Regions from separate parts of the Nisaea sp. genome, predicted to be linked through region 1. Evidence: riboswitches for the same ligand, from Rfam matches in the RefSeq annotation. Region 1 holds a riboswitch; each other region holds the start of a gene.
What was found. A riboswitch is a leader RNA that binds a small molecule or an ion and turns the genes downstream of it on or off. The one in region 1 is predicted to bind cobalamin.
Positions count from the first base shown of each region.

Region 2: another riboswitch for cobalamin. It lies ahead of cobW (cobalamin biosynthesis protein CobW); the one in region 1 lies ahead of VOI22_RS07430 (CbtB domain-containing protein).
Region 3: another riboswitch for cobalamin. It lies ahead of VOI22_RS03865 (hypothetical protein); the one in region 1 lies ahead of VOI22_RS07430 (CbtB domain-containing protein).

Region 1 covers NZ_JAXMNY010000001.1:1,563,534-1,569,794, forward strand. Annotated here, with positions in the region: gene VOI22_RS07420 (sarcosine oxidase subunit alpha family protein) at 1-1,098, shown strand, start outside; gene VOI22_RS07425 (sarcosine oxidase subunit gamma) at 1,091-1,699, shown strand; cobalamin riboswitch at 1,754-1,977, shown strand; gene VOI22_RS07430 (CbtB domain-containing protein) at 2,122-2,301, shown strand; gene VOI22_RS07435 (CbtA family protein) at 2,331-3,074, shown strand; gene VOI22_RS07440 (DUF1636 domain-containing protein) at 3,071-3,532, shown strand; gene VOI22_RS07445 (hypothetical protein) at 3,542-4,243, shown strand; gene VOI22_RS07450 (LysE family translocator) at 4,349-4,966, shown strand; gene VOI22_RS07455 (thioesterase family protein) at 4,972-5,466, shown strand; gene VOI22_RS07460 (SDR family NAD(P)-dependent oxidoreductase) at 5,475-6,233, shown strand.
Region 2 covers NZ_JAXMNY010000005.1:106,437-112,697, forward strand. Annotated here, with positions in the region: gene VOI22_RS19510 (glycosyltransferase) at 1-100, opposite strand, end outside; gene VOI22_RS19515 (hypothetical protein) at 287-619, shown strand; gene VOI22_RS19520 (putative 2OG-Fe(II) oxygenase) at 1,160-1,795, shown strand; gene VOI22_RS19525 (hypothetical protein) at 1,799-2,176, opposite strand; cobalamin riboswitch at 2,294-2,522, shown strand; gene cobW (cobalamin biosynthesis protein CobW) at 2,626-3,654, shown strand; gene cobN (cobaltochelatase subunit CobN) at 3,695-6,261, shown strand, end outside.
Region 3 covers NZ_JAXMNY010000001.1:815,263-821,523, forward strand. Annotated here, with positions in the region: gene VOI22_RS03855 (CoA transferase) at 1-1,071, opposite strand, end outside; gene VOI22_RS03860 (YaiI/YqxD family protein) at 1,164-1,601, shown strand; cobalamin riboswitch at 1,638-1,835, shown strand; gene VOI22_RS03865 (hypothetical protein) at 1,868-2,134, shown strand; gene VOI22_RS03870 (FAD-binding oxidoreductase) at 2,197-3,633, shown strand; gene VOI22_RS03875 (carbohydrate ABC transporter permease) at 3,637-4,467, opposite strand; gene VOI22_RS03880 (sugar ABC transporter permease) at 4,464-5,345, opposite strand; gene VOI22_RS03885 (ABC transporter substrate-binding protein) at 5,417-6,261, opposite strand, start outside.

The DNA of each region.
Region 1 (6,261 bases):
AAGGATGAGCCTAATTCCCGCGAAGCGATGTTCAAGGCCATCGAGCGGGAAACGCTGGCGGTGCGTAACACCGCCGGGATCTCGGACGTCTCGACCCTCGGCAAGATCGATATCCAGGGGCCGGACGCCACGGAACTTCTTAACCGGGTTTATATCAACGGCTGGAAGACCCTGGCCGTCGGCAAGGCGCGGTACGGCGTCATGCTGCGTGAGGACGGCGTCGCCCTTGATGACGGCACCACCTCGCGGATCGGCGAGAACCATTATTACATGACGACGACCACAGCAGAAGCCGGTCCGGTGATGGAGCATCTGGAGCTGCATCTGCAGGTCCATTGGCCGGACCTCGACGTGAAGATCGCGTCCGTCTCCGACGATTGGGCCGCCATGGCCATTGCCGGGCCGAACAGCCGCGCCATCCTGCAGGACCTGTTCCCGCAAGTGGACCTTTCCAACGAGGGCTTCCCTTTCATGGGCGTACGCGAGACGAAACTCGGAGCCTTCCCGGCCCGGGTCTTCCGCATCAGCTTCTCGGGAGAACTGGCCTACGAGATTGCCGTGCCTGCCGGGTATGGCGAAGCCGCGTGGGAACGCTGCCTTGCCGTTGGCGAGTCGCATGGCCTTGTGCCCTACGGCCTCGAAGCGCTGAACATCCTGCGCATCGAAAAAGGCCACGTGACCGTCGCCGAAATCGACGGCCGCGTCTCCGCAGCCGACCTTGGCTTCGGCAAAATGATGAGCTCTAAGAAGCGCTTCATCGGCGACGCCCTTTCGACCCGTGAAGGCATGGACGATCTGGGCCGCCCGACGCTGGTCGGACTGACACCGGTCGACGGCAAGACGAAGATCCGCGCTGGATCGATCCTGGTGGAGGACCCGAAAACGCCGCCACCGGTGCCGAAGCTCGGCCATGTTTCCTCCACCGCCCCGATCAGCCCGAATGTCGGACATCCGATTTCGCTCGGCCTGTTGAAAGACGGTCCAAACAGGATCGGCGATACGGTCTGGGCGGTCTTCCCGCTCAAGGGCGAAGCGGTCCAGGTGAAGGTGACCAGTCCGAATGTCTATGACGTGGAAGGAGCAAGGCTCCATGGCTGACGATGTGATTCTCGCCCGCCGCTCGGCCCTCGCCGGAATTCTCGAACCAGGCGACCACGGGGCCAATCGCTTTGACGGTCCGGGTATTCACCTGACCGAGCGCACCCCGTTTTCCGTGGTGCAGGTCGAAGCTCGTGCCGATGTAATTCCATCGTTGGCTGAAGCACTGGAAACGGCCACCGGCACCGCTCCATCCCTCACACCGAACCAGAGCGCCGGAAACGGGCAGCCCCGCATCCTCGGCACAGGCACCGGAAAATGGCTGGTCATAGAGCCTGAACACCGCGATCTCGCCGCGCATCTTCGCTCGGCGCTTCCGGATAGTGTTGCGGTCATCGACCTCAGTCACGCGCGCACGATTTTTCGGTTGTCGGGACGCGACGCCCGTACGCTTTTGGCAAAAGGCTGCTCTATCGATATGCACCCGTCCGCGTTTTTGGCCGATACCAGCCGGATCACCGGAGTCTTCCACGCACCGGCCCTGATCGATTGCCGCAGCGCCGAGCCGGTGTTTGATATCTATGTGCACCGATCTTACGCAGCGCATCTGTTGGAGGCACTACAGGATGGCGCATTGGAATATGGCTGCCGCGTATCCTGAGGCATGCATTTTTTGGTCGGGACATGCATCACGCTTGTCCGAATTGACCGGGAGGGATAGTTTACGAGTGTTGGTTCCGCCGCTGTAAACATGGCGACGGATTAAAAGGGAACACGGCGAGGCGTACCCATCAGGGACCGAATCCGTGGCTGCCCCCGCAACTGTGAGCGACGAGCGACATCCGGACTGAGCCACTGGCCCCGCATGAGCGGACTGGGAAGGCAGGATGAAGCAATGACCCGCGAGCCAGGAGACCTGCCGACACCGATGCCGGCGCCCATGCGGCGGCATCAATGACAACGTCGGGGTGAGCGTATTGCCAAATTGGCGGCCGGAAGCCGCCGCTTGGTTCTCTCGCCTCTGAACAAGCCCGGATACAGCTCTGAGGGCCGTATCCGGATCGTTTTTGATCGGAGGAACACATGACTTCAGCAGTTCAGAAATCCACATCTCTCACCGCCAGCCAATCCACCAAGATGGTGGCGGTCTTTGCGCTTCTGGCCGGCCTCGGCATCGTCTACCTGACCGGTTTTGCCAATGCCACCGCCCTGCACAACACAGCTCACGACACCCGTCACAGCATGGCCTTCCCTTGCCACTAAGCCTTTGGCACGAAGGAACTGCGATGCTCATGAAATTCATAAAGTCGGCGCTCGTCGCCGGCTTCGCCGCGGGGATTCTGGTCGCAGCGCTTCAGGCAGTGACAACAACGCCCCTGATTCTTGAGGCCGAACGTTACGAAGGCGGCATGGCCAGTGCGGGCGAAATTCTCGTTGCGCATTTCGCCAAAAACCAGTCGGACGCGTTTGTGCATCTCGCGCATGGAACAGAAGCGCACGGCGCCAAGGAAACCTGGGCTCCGGAAGACGGACTGGAGCGGACGCTCTCGACCTCGATCGCGACAATCGGCACGACCTTCGGGTTTGCCCTGGTCCTGCTCGCGGCCATGGTTCTCAGCAATGCGACGATCACTGCCCGTACTGGCCTGATCTGGGGTGCGGCAGCCTTTGCCGCCACCGGCCTTGCACCGGCCCTCGGTCTCAGCCCGGAACTTCCGGGCGCGGCCGCCGCAGTCCTAGAGGACCGGCAAATCTGGTGGATCGGCACGGCCCTGGCCACAGCCGTCGGCCTGTTCCTGGCACTGCGTGTCTCCACGCCGCTGGCAATCGTCGCGGGTCTGGTCCTGATCGCGATCCCGCATGTGATCGGCGCCCCGCACCCGGACGATTATATCAGCGACGTGCCGTCGGAGCTGTCCGGCCATTTCGCCGCCGCTTCCCTTGTAGTGCACGCCGTGACCTGGGCGGCAACCGGCTGCATCGCCGGTTTTGTCTGGGAGCGTTCCGGCACTCCCGAAGCAGCAGCCGCGGCGTGAGCGAACAATCATTTGCGGACGACGATTCTCGTCGTCCGCTTCATCCCGTTACCATCGATATCTGTACCGCCTGCCGCCACTCCGAGGATCCGGCAGGCGATGGGCGCGTCCTGCTCGAGCGGGTCGAAGCACTCTGTGCCGACGAGGACGGAATCACCGTCCGCCCGATCGAATGCATGGCCGTATGCGACCGCCAGGTCACCGTCGCGCTCAGAGGGCCCGGCCTCTGGAGCTATGTGCTGGGCGACGTCAATGCCGAGCATGACGGCGCCGAACTGGTAGCCGCGGCGCGCGCTGTCGCCGCCGCCCCGCACGGGGTTCCCAAACTGCGCGACAGACCGCCGGTTTTCCGCAAGGGTGTGATCTGCCGGCTTTTGCCGCCGCCGGATCATGACGAAAACAAGACACAAGACAGCAGCGCCGCGGACCAGGTTCCGGCCCCAGACCAGTTAAGTTAAGAGGATCGAATGACCGGAATTCTGCTGCTTGGCTTCCTGATCGGAATGCAGCACGCCTTTGAAGCGGACCATGTCGCGGCCGTTTCCAGCATGGTCACCTCGGGCACCTCGGTGCGCCGCGCGGTGCACCATGGCCTCGCTTGGGGGCTGGGTCACTCGCTGATCCTCGGCGCCGTCACCGGGTTGATGATCGGCTTTGGCCTCAGCGTCAGCGAGGAATGGAGCACGATCTTCGAGTTCGGTGTCGGCATTTTGCTTGTGATCCTCGGCGCCCGTGTCCTGCTGCGCCTCTGGCGTGAAGGAGGTGCCTGGCGCGTCCATCGGCACTCCGACGGCAAGGCTCACGTCCATTTCGTCACCGCCGAGAGCGAACAGACTGCGCATGGCCCGGCAGAACATGCTCACCGGCGCGGCCTGCCGCTCGGCACAATCTCCATCGGCATGGTGCATGGTCTGGCCGGCTCGGGCTCGATCCTGATGATGACGGCAGTCGGCCTCGACGCGCCGTCCGATGCCATCCTCTATGTCATTCTGTTCGGCATCGGCAGCATGAGTGGCATGGGCATTCTCTCCGCCATCATCGCCCTGCCGCTGCACTGGACAAGCAAAAGCCTGAAGACAGGCAATCTGGCCATCCAGGGTTTCATCGGGCTGATCGCCATCGTTATCGGCATCACCATTGCGGCTGAGAATGCCAGCGCCCTGATGTAGTCTTCGAAAGTGGCTGGTTAGGCTTCACACAGTTTCTGAATTAGCTGCTGGATCATGCCGCACCGGCGCAGCTAGGCTCTTTCTTCAACGTGGGAGGCGCACGCCATGATCGACCAAATCCTCGTCATTCTCGGCATCACACTGCTCGTCATGATCAGTCCGGGTCCGGATATGGTGATCGTGATGCGCAATACCGTTATCGGTGGACGCGTTGGCGGACTGCAATCCTCACTCGGTGTGCTGGCCGGCAACATGGTCCACATCACCTATTGCGCCATCGGGATCGGCTGGCTCATCTCCGAAAGCATCCTCGCCTTCAGCATTCTGAAATATGCCGGCGCCGCCTACCTGATCTATATCGGCGTGATGAGCTTCCGCGCCAGGGACATGGCTCTCTCAACGGCGGACGCCGGGCTGCAAAAGAACGCAGCCAGGAGCTGGTTCCTGCAAGGCTTCCTGAACAACATCCTTAACCCGAAGGGTACGCTCTTCTATCTCGGCGTCTTCACCATGGTGATCACGCCACAGACCTCGACCGCGACCACCCTGCTGCTGGTTCTGATCATGATGTCGGTCAGCGCCCTGTTCTGGGTGTTCTTCGTTTTCACGCTAGACAGCACTATCGTTCGGAATGTGCTTGAACGCGGCCAGAGGATCGTCAACCGGGTGTTCGGCGGGCTGCTGATCTTCCTTGGCATCCGCGTCGCCCTGATGGAGCGTTAACCAGAATGAGCTCAGTGCTTGACCAATATGGCGATCTCGCACGCTTTGCCGTCACCGACGATCTGAAGCAGCGGTTTCACATTTCCGACGACTGGCATTTCGCCGTCCAGAAACTGGTCGAGTGGCGGGACTGCGATGCTTTCGCCCATGTGAACCACACCGCCTACCTGACCTGGTACGAGAGCCTGCGGAACCTCTATTTCGAGGTCCTGGGCCATCCACGCCACGCGATGGACGTGCCAGGCCCGGTGATGAAGCATCTGGAGACCGACTATTTGCGCGGCATCGCCTACCACACGCCGATTTGCGTGACAGGTCGCGTGGTCTCCATGCGCAATACCAGCATGGTGATGACCTATGCCACATGGGATGCCAAGGGCTGCTGCAACAGTTCGACCCAGCTCTTCGTCATGGTGGTGAACGAGACGGGCGAGAAAGCGCCGATCCCCGATGCCCTGCGCGCCGCGATCATCGCGCTCGACGATCCCGAAACGGCGTGAGGCAAGCCATGTCCGCTAAAACGGTATCCTATGATTTCACCGGACGGACCCTGTTTCTGACAGGGGCCGGCGGAGGCATACCAGCGGCAATCGCAAAGCTGTTCGCAGCCTCCGGCGCCAATCTGTTCCTGACCGATCTGCATCCGGAAATCCTCGCCGTGCTTGCTGGCGAACTCGGTGACAACACCTCCCACGCGACCCATCCTCTGGATGTGTCCGACCCGGAGGCGGTCACTGCCGCCGCCAAAGCCTGCCGGGACCGGTTCGGCAAGATCGACTATGTCGTGACTGGCGCCGGGCTCTACGAGGACGGCACCGTGGACGGCATGGCAGATGAGGTCTGGCGGCGCGGCATCGCCGTTAATCTCGACGGCGTCTTCCATACAGTTCGTAGCGCCCTGCCCCATATGCCGGACGGTGGCGCGGTTGTGAATATCGCCTCGATGGCGGGACACCGGGGCAGCTTTGGCCATGCGCCCTATTCAGCCGCAAAAGGCGCTGTCCTCTCACTCACCCGCTCTCTCGCCCAGGAAGTGGCCAGCCGGAATATCCGCTGCAATGCCATATCACCGGGCCTGATCGACACGCCGATGGTACGCAGGCTCATGCAGGAGCGTGGCGGCGATATGCTGAAAATGACCCCGCTCCGAAGACTCGGAACGCCCGAAGAAGTGGCCGGGGTCGCAGCTTTCCTGTGTAGTGACAGCGCCGCCTTCCTGACGGCAGAGACCATTCATGTAAATGGCGGCCTCTATATCGCGTCGTAAGCCCCGGTCAGACCGCAGATTTGCTGCA
Region 2 (6,261 bases), on a different contig from region 1:
CCCTCTCCAGCCCGCTCCAGAAATCTTGGGCGACTACCGAGGGAAAGCCTGAAAGGGCATGATAAGTGATAAGAATTTTTTTCAAATTCAGAGGAGACATCAGTGCATCCGGCAGGTGGGAAATTTTCGAAAAAAGATTGAAATGATACCCGGAATATCGGCTTATCAAAATGCAAAAAGTTCACTTTTTAGTTGAGCTCACTCATATTTCGATTGTCCCGTTATTCAATGCGTAAAGGTTAATCAATTTAAGCGCTATACAAAATGCGTGAAAAACCATCAATTCATGACCTATCCTATCGATTATTTGCGAACGGTGATTGCGCCTGGCGACCGGACGGAAGCGCGCCTGCTGCTGAGCGAACGGGCATTGGCGGCATCTAAGGTCTGGACTGGCCCCAGTGCCGGAATTGCGCCGCGCCCTACTCTCCGCTCCGCCAACGCGGGCCCGCTCAACGGCGGCGATGCGCTGAAACAAAACGGCATGACGTCAGCCGGGAGTCTGCATGTTATCGATCTGCCGCACGGCCTTGTCATCCTGGTCAGCAAAATCCGCGCCTTTGGCAATGAAGGGCAAGGTAATGCCCGGAGTCAAACTTTCCAGTCACAGCAACGTTGAAGCACGCTTTCCGCTGGCCTGTGCTCTGGAAGGAATGGAACAACGGGGTACGGCCATAATGCGCTGCCGGACAAGCCAAATCCTTGCCCCGGAGGATGTTCTCGGTGCGGGCCAGCGTGGTTTTTCCGCCAGCTCATGTCAGACAGCCGTTCGACAGGTATGCGAAGAATTTCGCCACACCTGAACAAACGCCTCAACTAAACGGCACCGAAAACGCTGCGGCGACTGGGGCTCGCCTGCTGCGCGGTGACAGAACAACCGGTGCGAGCCGCTCTCGAGCCGGAACCCGGCGAAACTCCATGGATCGGCCCGGACGGAGCTCACACCTACGAACCGGCTTTGCTCGAGCAGTGAGCAGAAAATACCGGATTGCGGCGGCGGGCCCATAAGCGTGGGGCCAAGCGGGAAGGCGCCGGACGGTCTCTCACCGCTTTTCTTCCCGGCCTTCACAAAACTACGACAAACCGGTGTTTGACCGAGCGTCGCCCTGGCATGCTATGGAAGTAGCCGGACACGGACGTGATTGCAGGGGGCTGGCCGATGGAACTGAAGTTCGATTCCCGCACGGATATTCTCGAGGTTTTCCCGACCCGGTTGTTCATGTTCGCCATCGAAGGCAGCGCGCCGCTCAATGACGCGCTGAAAGCCGCCGTTCTGACCCGTGAGGCATCAGGCGAGCAGAATGCCGGTGGCGTTATCGGCGGCTGGCGATCCGGCGGGAATCTATTCGACTGGCAGGACAAGGGCATCGACACCATCCGGCAAACCGCCCTCGGCGCCGTCCAGACTGTGGTGCCGCAGATCGCCGGAGGTGACTGCACATTCAACGCCCGGCTCTCTGGCTCGGCGACGGTGCTGCGCTACGGCGCCTATGAAAAAAGCCATCTCAAACCGGGACATCACCTGACGATGATCTATACGGTCGAGGCCGGCGACACACCCAACGCCGACGCACCCGAGAGCGGGACTATCGAGATCGACGACCCCCGTGGTGCCGCCAGTCTAGCAGGATTACCCATTGATCCTGTTGGCAGCCCCATGCTGGTCGCTCCCAAGAATGGCCAGCTCACCGTTTTCCCGAGCTGGCTCACTTTCCGCACGAACCCTTATTACGGAGATGGCGAGCGGGTTACGCTCACAATCTCGGCGGAAATCCTGAGCCTCAAACGGTCCTGATTTTCAGACGGAAATATTAACCAGGGAGCCACGCTGGAGGTCTTCGGCAAGGGCAACCCGTTCGGCTCCCTCCGCCTCGGACAAAGCCCGGCGGCGCTGGTCAGCCCGGTCGGAGGCGGCGGCAGCGGCGCTTTGTGCATCGCTCAACTCGGCCTCGCGCCGGGCGACGGCATCCTCTGCGGAGCGCAGCTCGGACTGGGCTTGCGACACGGCAGCGCTTTGCTGGCCGGACGTTCCCAGAACCGTGGTTGCGGCAACCGCCGCACTGTTTTCCGCCGCAACAGGTGCGCCGGATTCCGTGGGCGAGCTTGTCTGTCCCGTTCCATTGCGGTTCAGGGTGCTGAGTTGAGGCGCTATCGAAGCCGTCGCTGTGATGGCCATTTCTGGATGTCCGGTTCCGGCCCGCCGGGGCGGGGCTTCCCTTCGATATAGTCATGAATGTAGCCGATTTCAGCCTCTCCGTCGACGCGCTCCCTTGACACTGCCCCCACGCCGTCCGACAACGGTTTTGCTTACGGTTCCCGCCCTTTCATTCGGAGGGGGGATCAAAAGGGAACGCGGTCGGTTCGGCGTGTCTGCCGGATCAAGCCGCGGCTGCCCCCGCAACTGTAGCCGGCGAGCGGTCTGTCCCGAAGCCACTGGACGCAGGATTTCCTGCATCCGGGAAGGCGGACAGAACGTTATGACCCGGCGAGCCAGGAGACCTGCCGTCAGCATCGTCGCCCGCCTTGATCCGGGGTGTGATCAGGGCACGGTCTTCCGTTCGGTGACGAGAGCGCAACGCACCGGTCCAAGGCATAATGTCGTGGAAGGCCCAGGAGACAGAAGACATGACAGAGAAGATCCCCGCCACCGTCATCACCGGCTTTCTCGGCGCCGGCAAGACCAGCCTGATCCGGTATCTGGTCGAAAATAACGGCGGCCGCCGCTTCGCCTTCATCATCAACGAATTTGGCGATCTCGGCGTCGACCGGGAACTGCTGACCGGCTGCGGCATCGAAGGCTGCAGCGAGGACGATGTGGTGGAGCTCGCCAACGGCTGCATCTGCTGCACCGTGGCGGACGATTTCCTGCCCGCCATCGAAGCCATCCTGGCACGGCCGGAACGCCCGGATCACATCATCATCGAGACCTCCGGCCTTGCCCTGCCAAAGCCGCTGGTGAAAGCTTTCGCCTGGCCGGAAGTGCGGACCCGCATCACTGTCGACGGCGTGGTCACCGTGATCGACGCGGCCGCCGTTTCCGAAGGCCGCTTCGCCGACGATCACGACGCAGTGCAGGACCAGCGCACGGCAGACGAATCCCTCGATCATGAAAGCCCGCTGGAGGAGTTGTTCGAGGAACAGCTTCAGTGCGCCGACATGGTGGTGCTGAACAAGACCGACCTGCTGGACGACGCCGGGCTTGCCAAGGTTCGGGAAGCCGTTGCGCCCTATCTCCGGAGCGCGGTGAAGACCGTCACCAGCGCCCATGGCCAGCTCGGCGCGGACGTGCTGCTCGGCCTTGGCGCGGCAGCGGAAGACGATCTCGACAGCCGCCCTTCGCATCATGACGACGGGCACGAGCACGACCACGAGGATTTCGACAGCTTCGTCATGCCGCTCGGCGTGATCGAAGACGCCGACGCGCTCGAAGAACGGATCATCGCCGCCGTCCAAAACCATGATATTCTGCGCGTAAAAGGCTTTCTCGATATTCCGGGCAAGCCGATGCGGCAGGTGATCCAGGGCGTTGGCCCGCGCATCCAGCGCTATTTCGACCGCGACTGGCAGGCAGGCGAGACCCGCGCCTCCCGGCTCGTGGTGATCGGCCATCACGGGCTCGACCGGGACGCCATCACCAGCGCCATCGCCGGGTAACACCCGCCCCGCAGACCCACCCGCATAAGGCGGAGGCTCCATGCATCTCCTCGCGGCTACTCCCGGCTCGGTCACCGACGGCAGCGAAGCCGTCGATCTCGGCCAAACGCCGGGCGACATCCTGTTCCTGAGCGCAGCGGACACCGAACTCGCCTGCCTCGCGCAAGGCTATGCACAGGTGACAGCGGGTCATGACGGCCCGTTCCCCAGCCTGCGGCTGGCGAACCTGATGCAGCTCGGACACAATCTCTCCGTCGACCTCTATGTCGAAGAGATGGTCGTCCACGCCAAGATGATCGTGGTGCGGGTGATCGGCGGCACGGGCTATTGGCCCTATGGCGTCGAGCAGCTCGCGGCCATCTGCCGGAAGAAGAAGATCCCACTCGCCTTCCTGCCCGGCGACGATCAGCCGGACCCGGAGTTGACCGGGTATGGCAGCCTCGATACCGCCGCAACACAGCGGCTCTGGCGCTACATGATCGAGGGCGGGATCGGCAATGCCGCCGAGGCCATCCGTTTCGCCACCAGCCTGATCGGAACCGAGACCGAGTGGCGCGAGCCGGCACCTCTTCCAAAGGCGGGGTACTATCTGCCGGGCCGCGCTCACCCGTCTCTGGAAGAGGTGCTGGCCGCGTCTGAACCCGGCGCGCATCCGGCGCCCATCGTCTTCTACAGGGCGCTGGTACAGGCCGGCAACACGGCTCCAGTCGATGCACTGATCGAGGCGATGCGCGCCGAGGGACTGGCCCCGGTGCCGATCTTTGTCTCCAGCCTGAAAGACCCGGTTTCCGCCGGGCTTGTGCGCGGGGCCATCGAGCAGGCGCCGCCGGGCGTGATCCTGAACGCCACCGGGTTTGCGGTTTCCAAACCGGGCGCGCCGGGTACGGAAACCCCATTCGACGGCGGCGATTGCACGGTGCTGCAGGTGATCTTCTCCGGCGGCAACCGGGAGAATTGGGAGGCCTCGACCAACGGCCTCTCCGCCCGCGACATCGCCATGAACGTGGCCCTGCCGGAGGTCGACGGACGGGTGTTGACCCGCGCCGTTTCTTTCAAGGCGGAAGCCCGGCGCGACGAAGCCACGGAATGCTCCCTCGTTACGTACGAGCCCGTCCCGGATCGCATTGCCTTCGCAGCGAGGCTCGCATCGTCATGGGCCCACCTGCGCGCAGCCACTCCGAAAGAGCGCAAGCTGGCCATCGTCCTTGCCAATTATCCGAACAAGGACGGACGGCTCGGCAACGGCGTCGGGCTGGACACCCCTGCCGGCACGGTCACCGTGCTGCGCGCACTGGCCGAGGCCGGGTATGGCGTGCGCGATATCCCGATCAACGGCGATGCCCTGATCGGCAGACTCTCCGTAGGACCGACAAACGATCTCTCCGACCGGGCCTCCCGCAAGGGCGGCGCGCTGCTGTCCCTCGAAACCTACAAGGCGGCTTTTGCACAGCTTCCGGAGACAGTCCGCACCGAGATTGAGGAACGCTGGGGGAAGCCTGAAAGCGATCCGTTCGTCTCCGGCGATGCCTTCCGGCTTTCGGTGCTCAGCCTCGGCAATGTGCTCGTCGGCATCCAGCCTGCGCGCGGCTACAATATCGACCCGACCGAGACCTATCACTCTCCGGACCTCGTCCCGCCGCACGGCTATCTCGCCTTCTATATCTGGCTACGGGAGCAGTTCGGCGCCCATGCAATCGTGCATATGGGCAAGCACGGCAACATGGAATGGCTGCCGGGTAAGTCACTGGCCCTGTCCGAGAGCTGCTATCCGGAGGCCGTGTTCGGCGCACTGCCGAACCTCTATCCCTTCATCGTCAACGATCCGGGCGAGGGAACGCAGGCGAAGCGCCGGTCTGCCGCCGTAATCATCGACCATCTGACACCGCCACTGACTCGGGCTGAAAGCTACGGCCCGCTGAAGGAACTGGAAGCGCTGGTGGACGAATATTATCAGGCCGCAGGCGTCGATCCACGCCGCCTGACGCTGTTGTCCCAGCAAATCCTGGAAAAGATGGCAACCATTGGCATCGACAAGGATCTTGGCCTCTCTGACCGGGAGGATGAAGCGGAGAAGCTGAACCGGCTGGACGGCTATCTCTGCGAGCTGAAGGAACTACAAATCCGGGACGGGCTGCATATCTTCGGTGCCGCACCGGAAGGCCGTCTGCTCGACGACCTGCTGACCGCTCTGGTCCGTGTGCCGCGCGGTAAGGGCGATGGCGGCGACGCCTCCCTGCAGCGGGCGCTGGCGCGTGACCTAGGGCTTGAGCTGGACGGCGAGCCCTTCGATCCACTGGCCGCCGACATGGGCCTGCCTTGGGAAGGAATTCGTCCGGACGCGCTTGCGGATGCCGATGAGCAGCTCTGGCGAACCCATGGCGACACGATCGAGCGGCTGGAATTGCTGGCTCACGATCTTATCGCTGGGCGCCGAGAAGCCCTGTCCCACTGGCAGCGCACCCGGACCGTACTGGAGGCCGTCGACAGCCACCTTCGCCCAACGGTCGCAAGCTGCGGCGATGCGGAACTGAAGGGCCTGCTGACCGGGCTCGACGGGCGGTTCGTTGCTCCAGGCTCCTCCGGCGCGCCGACACGCGGACGGCCGGA
Region 3 (6,261 bases), 750 kb from region 1:
GTCGGAAGTCGGATAAGTCAGGCCGCTGCCGTGGGTGACGGTGCTATAGGGCTTGCCCATTTCCCGGAAGCGCTCGCTCGCGACAGCTTCGCGCACTGTGCGATATGGCTCCCAGCAGACTCCGTTCTGCTTGAAGCGCGGCGCGAGGGCATCCAGCATCTCCGCCGCGACGGCCCGCTCGACGACAGGATTGATCTTCTCCCTGTATTCGAAGCGCAGCCCTTCATCCTTGGCGAAACTCACGCCGGTCTCCGCCTCGATGGTTGCGATTTCCGCTTCAATGCCGAGGGATGTCAGCAAGCCGGTCCATTGCCGGGGCGAAAGGGCGATGAGCATGATGTAGTGGCCGTCGCTGGTCCGGAAGTCCCGCCCGAAGGCGCCGAACACGTCATTGCCGTAGCTTGGCCGGTCTTCTTCCTTCGTCATCACTTCGGCGACCTGACCGAGGGTGCCGAGAGTAGTGAGCGCGACATCGCCAAGCGGAAGGCGGATTTCGGCGCCTTGACCCGTTTTCTGGCGCTCCCGCTCGGCGGCCAGCATGGCGAAAGCCGCGTTGGCACCGGCGATCAGGTCCCAGGCAGGCAGCACATGGTTTACCGGTCGCTTCTCGCCGACCGGACCGGGCTCTCCGGTCATCAGCGGGAAGCCGGCACCGGCATTGGCCGTGTAGTCGACACCTTGCGTGCCGTCCGCCCAGCCCATGATACGGACTGTGATGATATCCTCGCGCCGTGCTTTCAATGCCTCATGCGATAGGAAGCCGGCGACTGGGTAGTTGGTGACGAACAGGCCGCGCCCTTCACCGGGGGCGGTTGCAAGCTGCAGAGCAAGCTCCCGGCCTGCCGGATTGCGCAGATCCAGCGCCACCGACTTCTTGCCCTTGTTCAGGCCCTCCCAGTAAAGGCTGGCGCCGTTTGGGGCCTTCGGCCAACGCCGGTAATCGAGGCCACCGCCGATGGCATCGAAGCGGATGACCGTCGCGCCCATCTGCAGCATGTTAAGGGTACAGGAGGGGGCGGCGATGAAAGATGCACCCTCGACGACTGTCAAATCTTGAAGGACCGTGTACATCCGTGTTTCTTGGCCAGCTTAATGTTGAATGCGATCAGGTTGGGCTCGGAACCTAGCATGGTTGTTCGTCTGCAAAAGGGGCAAAGCACGCAATGAAGTCTGTCTATGTCGACGCTGATGCCTGCCCGGTGAAAAACGAGATCCTGTCGATTGCCGATCGGCACGACATCAAGGTTTACGTGGTGAGCAATCGCGGTTTCCGGACCGGCGACCGGGCGAATGTTCAGAACATTCTCGTCTCCGACAAGTTCGATGCGGCGGATGACTGGATCGTGGGCAAGGTGGCGGCGGGCGATATCGTCATCACCGGCGATATTCCTCTGGCGCACCGGGTGATCGAGAGCGGCGCGAAGGCAATCGGCCATTCCGGCAAGGAGTTCACCGAGGCGGGAATCGGCATGGCTATGGCGATGCGGGACCTGATGTCCGACCTCCGTGCCATGGGGGAAGTCTCCGGTGGTGGTGGCGCCTTTTCCAAAAGAGACCGGGAAACCTTCATTCGTGAGCTGGAACGGCTGATCCGCGAGTGATTTTCCGCCTGCTGCCTTGACACAGCAGGCCGCAAAGACGAGCCTTTCAGCGTTGGTGTCCTTCGGGACAAAAGGGAATCCGGTGCGCGGCTTTATCGCCGCAAGTCCGGGACTGCCCCCGCAACTGTAACCGGCAAGATCCGACCGGTATGCCACTGGCCCTGATGGGCTGGGAAGGCGGCGCGGATCGAAGAGCCGGGAGTCAGGAAACCTGCCAACGCTGTGTCCATTTTTAACCCGGGCGGGGTGTACCGGAGGAGGTTTAGATGTCCCGATTATTCGCCCAAACTCTCCCCGACGATTCGGAAAAAGAGCCGGATCGTGAGCTGGCAACCCTGATCCTGACGCTTCTGAGCGTTGCCGAGGATGACAAAACCCTCTCGCAATCCCTCTCCATGGTGCGGGCCGAGACCTCGAAAGAGGATTTCGACGGCGGCATGCAGGAGGCGGCGCGGCGCATTGGAGCGCTGTTCGGTGCCGCACAGCGTCTGGAACTGACCGAGAGAATTTCCATAAACAGATTACCCGTCTGATTGGCGCTTTCCTTGTTCGCTGATAGCCTCCCGCCTGAAATCATCTCAACGGGAGAGAGTGGGTGAACGATCAGACGCCCCAGTCCATCGATGCCGCGCTTACGGAAATCCGGTCCATTCTGGGGCCGAAGGGCTGGCTGGAAGATTCGAACGACACGCTGAAATACCGTACCGACTGGCGCGGCACGCCGACCGGCGACGCTCTCGGCGTTGCCCGCCCGGCCTCGACGGAGGAAACGGCGGCGGTTGTGCGTGCGGCGGCGAAGGCGGAGATCGCCATCGTGCCCCAGGGCGGCAATACCGGCCTTGCCATCGGCTCGATCCCGACCGAGCCGCGTCCGACCATCGTTGTCTCGACTGACCGGCTCACGGCCGTGCGTTCCCTCGATCCCGAGAATTACGCGATGATCGCGGAAGCCGGGTGCGTGATCCAGAACATGCAGGCGGTTGCCGCGGACGCGGGGCGGCTGTTCCCGCTCTCGCTCTCGTCGGAAGGCTCCAGCACGATTGGCGGCACGCTCTCCACCAATGCCGGTGGCAACAACACGATCAAATACGGCAATACCCGGGAGCAGATCCTCGGTATCGAGGCCGTGCTGCCGGACGGCTCCGTGTTCGACGGGCTGGAAACGCTGCGCAAGAACAATACCGGCTATGACATGAAGCAGATGTTCATTGGCGCCGAAGGCACATTGGGGATCGTCACTGCTGCGGCTTTCCGTTTGATGCCGCTGCCGCGCGTGCGTGAGACCGCGATGCTGGCAGTACCATCTCCGCATGAGGCACAGCATCTTCTGGCGAGCGCGCGAGAGCTGTCCGGCGACACGATCCTCGCATTCGAGATTATGCCGCGTGCCGCTTTCGACTTGGTCGTGAAGCAAATTGAGGGGATCACCGATCCGCTGTCCGCTGCGTCTCCCTGGTACGTGCTGCTGGAGATGGCAACACCGTCCCCGCTGGATGATCTCCGCGCCAAGCTGGAAGCGATCTTCGAAGACGCTATGGAGAAAGGCTGGGTGACTGACGGTGTAATCGCCGAGAGCGAAGGGCAGCGCCGGGATTTGTGGCGGATTCGGGAAGAGCAGGCAGAAGCCGGGCGTCGCGACGGTCGCCCGCGTATGGCCGGCGATATCTCGGTCCCTGTTTCCAAGGTGGCGACCTTCATCGATCAGTCGCAGGCCGCGTTAAGCGCGTATGTGCCGGGTCTGACTTTCAACTGCTTCGGCCATATGGGGGACGGCAATATCCATTACACGGCCCGTAAGCCGGCAAGCATGAGCGACGAGGAGTGGGAGGTTAAGCGCCCCGGTCTCTCCGAGCGCATGTACGAAAGCACGGTCGCGCTTGGCGGCAGCATCTCCGCCGAGCACGGCATCGGCTCGGAAAAGCTTCCGTATCTGATCAAATACGGCTCGCCCTCGAAAATTGCACTGATGCAGGCGGTCAAGAAGGCGATCGATCCGAAAGGGATCATGAATCCGGGCAAGGTTGTGCCCTGACCCCTACTTGATCCCGGCCCGCATGAAACTCTGAACGAATTGCCGCTGGAACAGCAGGAAGGCAATCAGCAGCGGGCCGGAGGTCATCAGCGTTGCGGCGGTGATGACGGCCCAGTCGATGCCCTGATCGGTCGATGAAAAGACGCTGAGGCCAACCGTCACCGGGCGTGTGTCTACCGAGTTGGTGATGATCAACGGCCACAGGAAGTTGTTCCAGTGATGGCTGACCGAGACCAGCCCGTAGGCGAGGTAGGTCGGCTTGGCCAGTGGCACATAGACTTTCATCAGAATGGTGAAGAACCCGGCACCCTCGACCCTTGCCGCGTCGTCCAGCTCTTTAGGGATGGTCTTGAAGGTCTGGCGCAGCAGGAAGATCCCGAAGCCGGATGCCATATAAGGCAGGCCGATGGCGATGATGGTGTCGACCAGACCGAGAAACCGCATGGTCCGGTAATTCTCGACAATCAGAATATCCGGCATCACCAGAAGCTGCAGCAGAACCAGCACGAAGACGGTGTCCCGCCCGCGAAAATCGAACCGGGCGAAGGCGAAGGCCGCAAGGGTGCAGAGCACGAACTGGCCGATCAGGATCGACGTCACCAACAACACCGTATTGAGGAAATAGCGGGCGAATGGCGCGGCGTTCCAGGCCGCGACGAAATTCTTCAGCGTCAGTGGCGCTGTCAGCACGAACCGGGTGGAGAATTCGGTCGGGTGAAACGCTGTCCAAACGGCGTAGATCAGCGGGGCGAACCAGACGAGGGCGAGTGCCCATGCGGCTGTTGTGTTCAGCGCCCGGTCATAGTCCAAGCGGAAGGCTCTGGCGGCGCTCATCGGTAATGCACCCGTTTGTCGAGAAGCAGGAACTGGCCTATGGCCACGGCGAACAGGATCAGCAGCAGGACGACTGTCAGGGTCGAGGCATAGGCTGTGTCCCAGAACCGGAATGCAGTCTCATAGATGTAGAACAGCAGCAGAGAGCTGGCATTGTCCGGGCCGCCTTCCGTCATGATGAAGATATGATCGACCAGCCGGAACGAGTTGATGATGGCGTTCACCGAGACGAACAGGGTGGTCGGCATCAGCAGCGGGAAGGTGATGCGGCGGAAGAAGTACCAGCGCCCGGCGCCTTCTATGGCGGCAGCTTCCCGGAGCGATGCAGGGATGGTCTGAAGCGCGGCCAGATAGAAAATCATGAAGAAGCCGGCTTCTTTCCAGATCGTCACCACGATGACGGCATTCAGCGCGCTTTCCGGATCGCCCAGCCAGTTCTGCTGCGCAAATCCGAAGGCGCCACGAATCTGGTCGATCAGGCCGAAGCCGGGCGTGTAGAAAAACATCCAGATATTGGCGACAGCGATCAGCGGCAGCACGGTCGGGGTGAAATAGGCCATGCGGACGAAGGACCGGCCCTTCAGCTTGCTGTCGACCCAGAGCGCCATGGCGATCGCTATGCCGATAGAGAGCGGGATGGTGACAAGCGCGTACCAGAGATTGTTCACCAGCACGATCCAGAACGTGTCGTCCGCGATCAGCGTCTGGTAATTCTCGAGACCGACGAACTTCGCTGGGCGTTTGCCGCGCGGCGTGGAGAAGAAGCTGTGGAAGAGGGTGACAGCAGCCGGATAGTGGGTGAAGGCAATCAGCAGGATCATGGCCGGACTGAGGAACAGCCAGGCCTGGATCCAGGTTCTTTTTGCTGTGGGGCCCATGGCGCGCGGTACTTTCAGTGGTCGAAAAAAGACCGGCGGCAGGCCAAGGCCCGCCGCCGGGTCCCGGAGTTTTAGCGGTAGTCCTTGAGGATCTTGTCCGCCTTCTGCTGCGCATCGTTCATTGCTTCTTCCGGCGAGGATTTGCCGGTAATGGCGGCTTCGAGACCGTCATTGAAGATGCTCGTAATGCGCTGGTTCTGGTAGGTGGAGAGCTCGGCAACCGCATATTCGAGCTGGTTGCGGGCGACCAGTGCCGGCGGGAAGTCGGCGACATAGGCTTTCATTTCGGCGGTTTCCCAGGCATCGGCACGCGGCGCGACATAGCCGGTCGCGATGGACCATTTGGCGGCCTGCTTCGGTGCGGTGATCCACTTGATGAAGTCGAGCGAAGCGGCCTTCTGATCGTCCGTGGAGTCCTTGAAGATGTAGAAGTTTCCGCCACCGGTCGGCGCGCCGCGGCGCTTGTTGGCCGGAAGCATGGCGACACCGAAATCGAACGGCGCGTTGGTGCGGACGTTCGTCAGGTTACCCGTGGAGGTCCACATGATGGCGGACTCGCCCTCGAAAAAGGCCTTCGGGGTGGCGCCCCACTCGATGATGCCCGGGGCCATGACCTTATGCTTGGCGCTGAGATCGACGAGATACTGCAGGGCTTCGATCACCTTCGGGTCGGCGAAGTTGGTCTTGTTGCCGTCGCTGTTGGCCAGAATGACGTCATTCTCGGTGGTCAGACCCTGGAACAGCCAGTAGGGGAAGCCGGAGCTCGGGATACGCACGCCCCACTGGGTAACGTTGCCGGAGGCATCCTTGACGGTCAGCTTCTTGCCGAACTCGACCAGTTCCTTCCAGGTCGCCGGCGGGGTGTTCGGATCGAGACCGGCTTTTTTGAACGCTTCCTTGTTCCAGTACATGACCG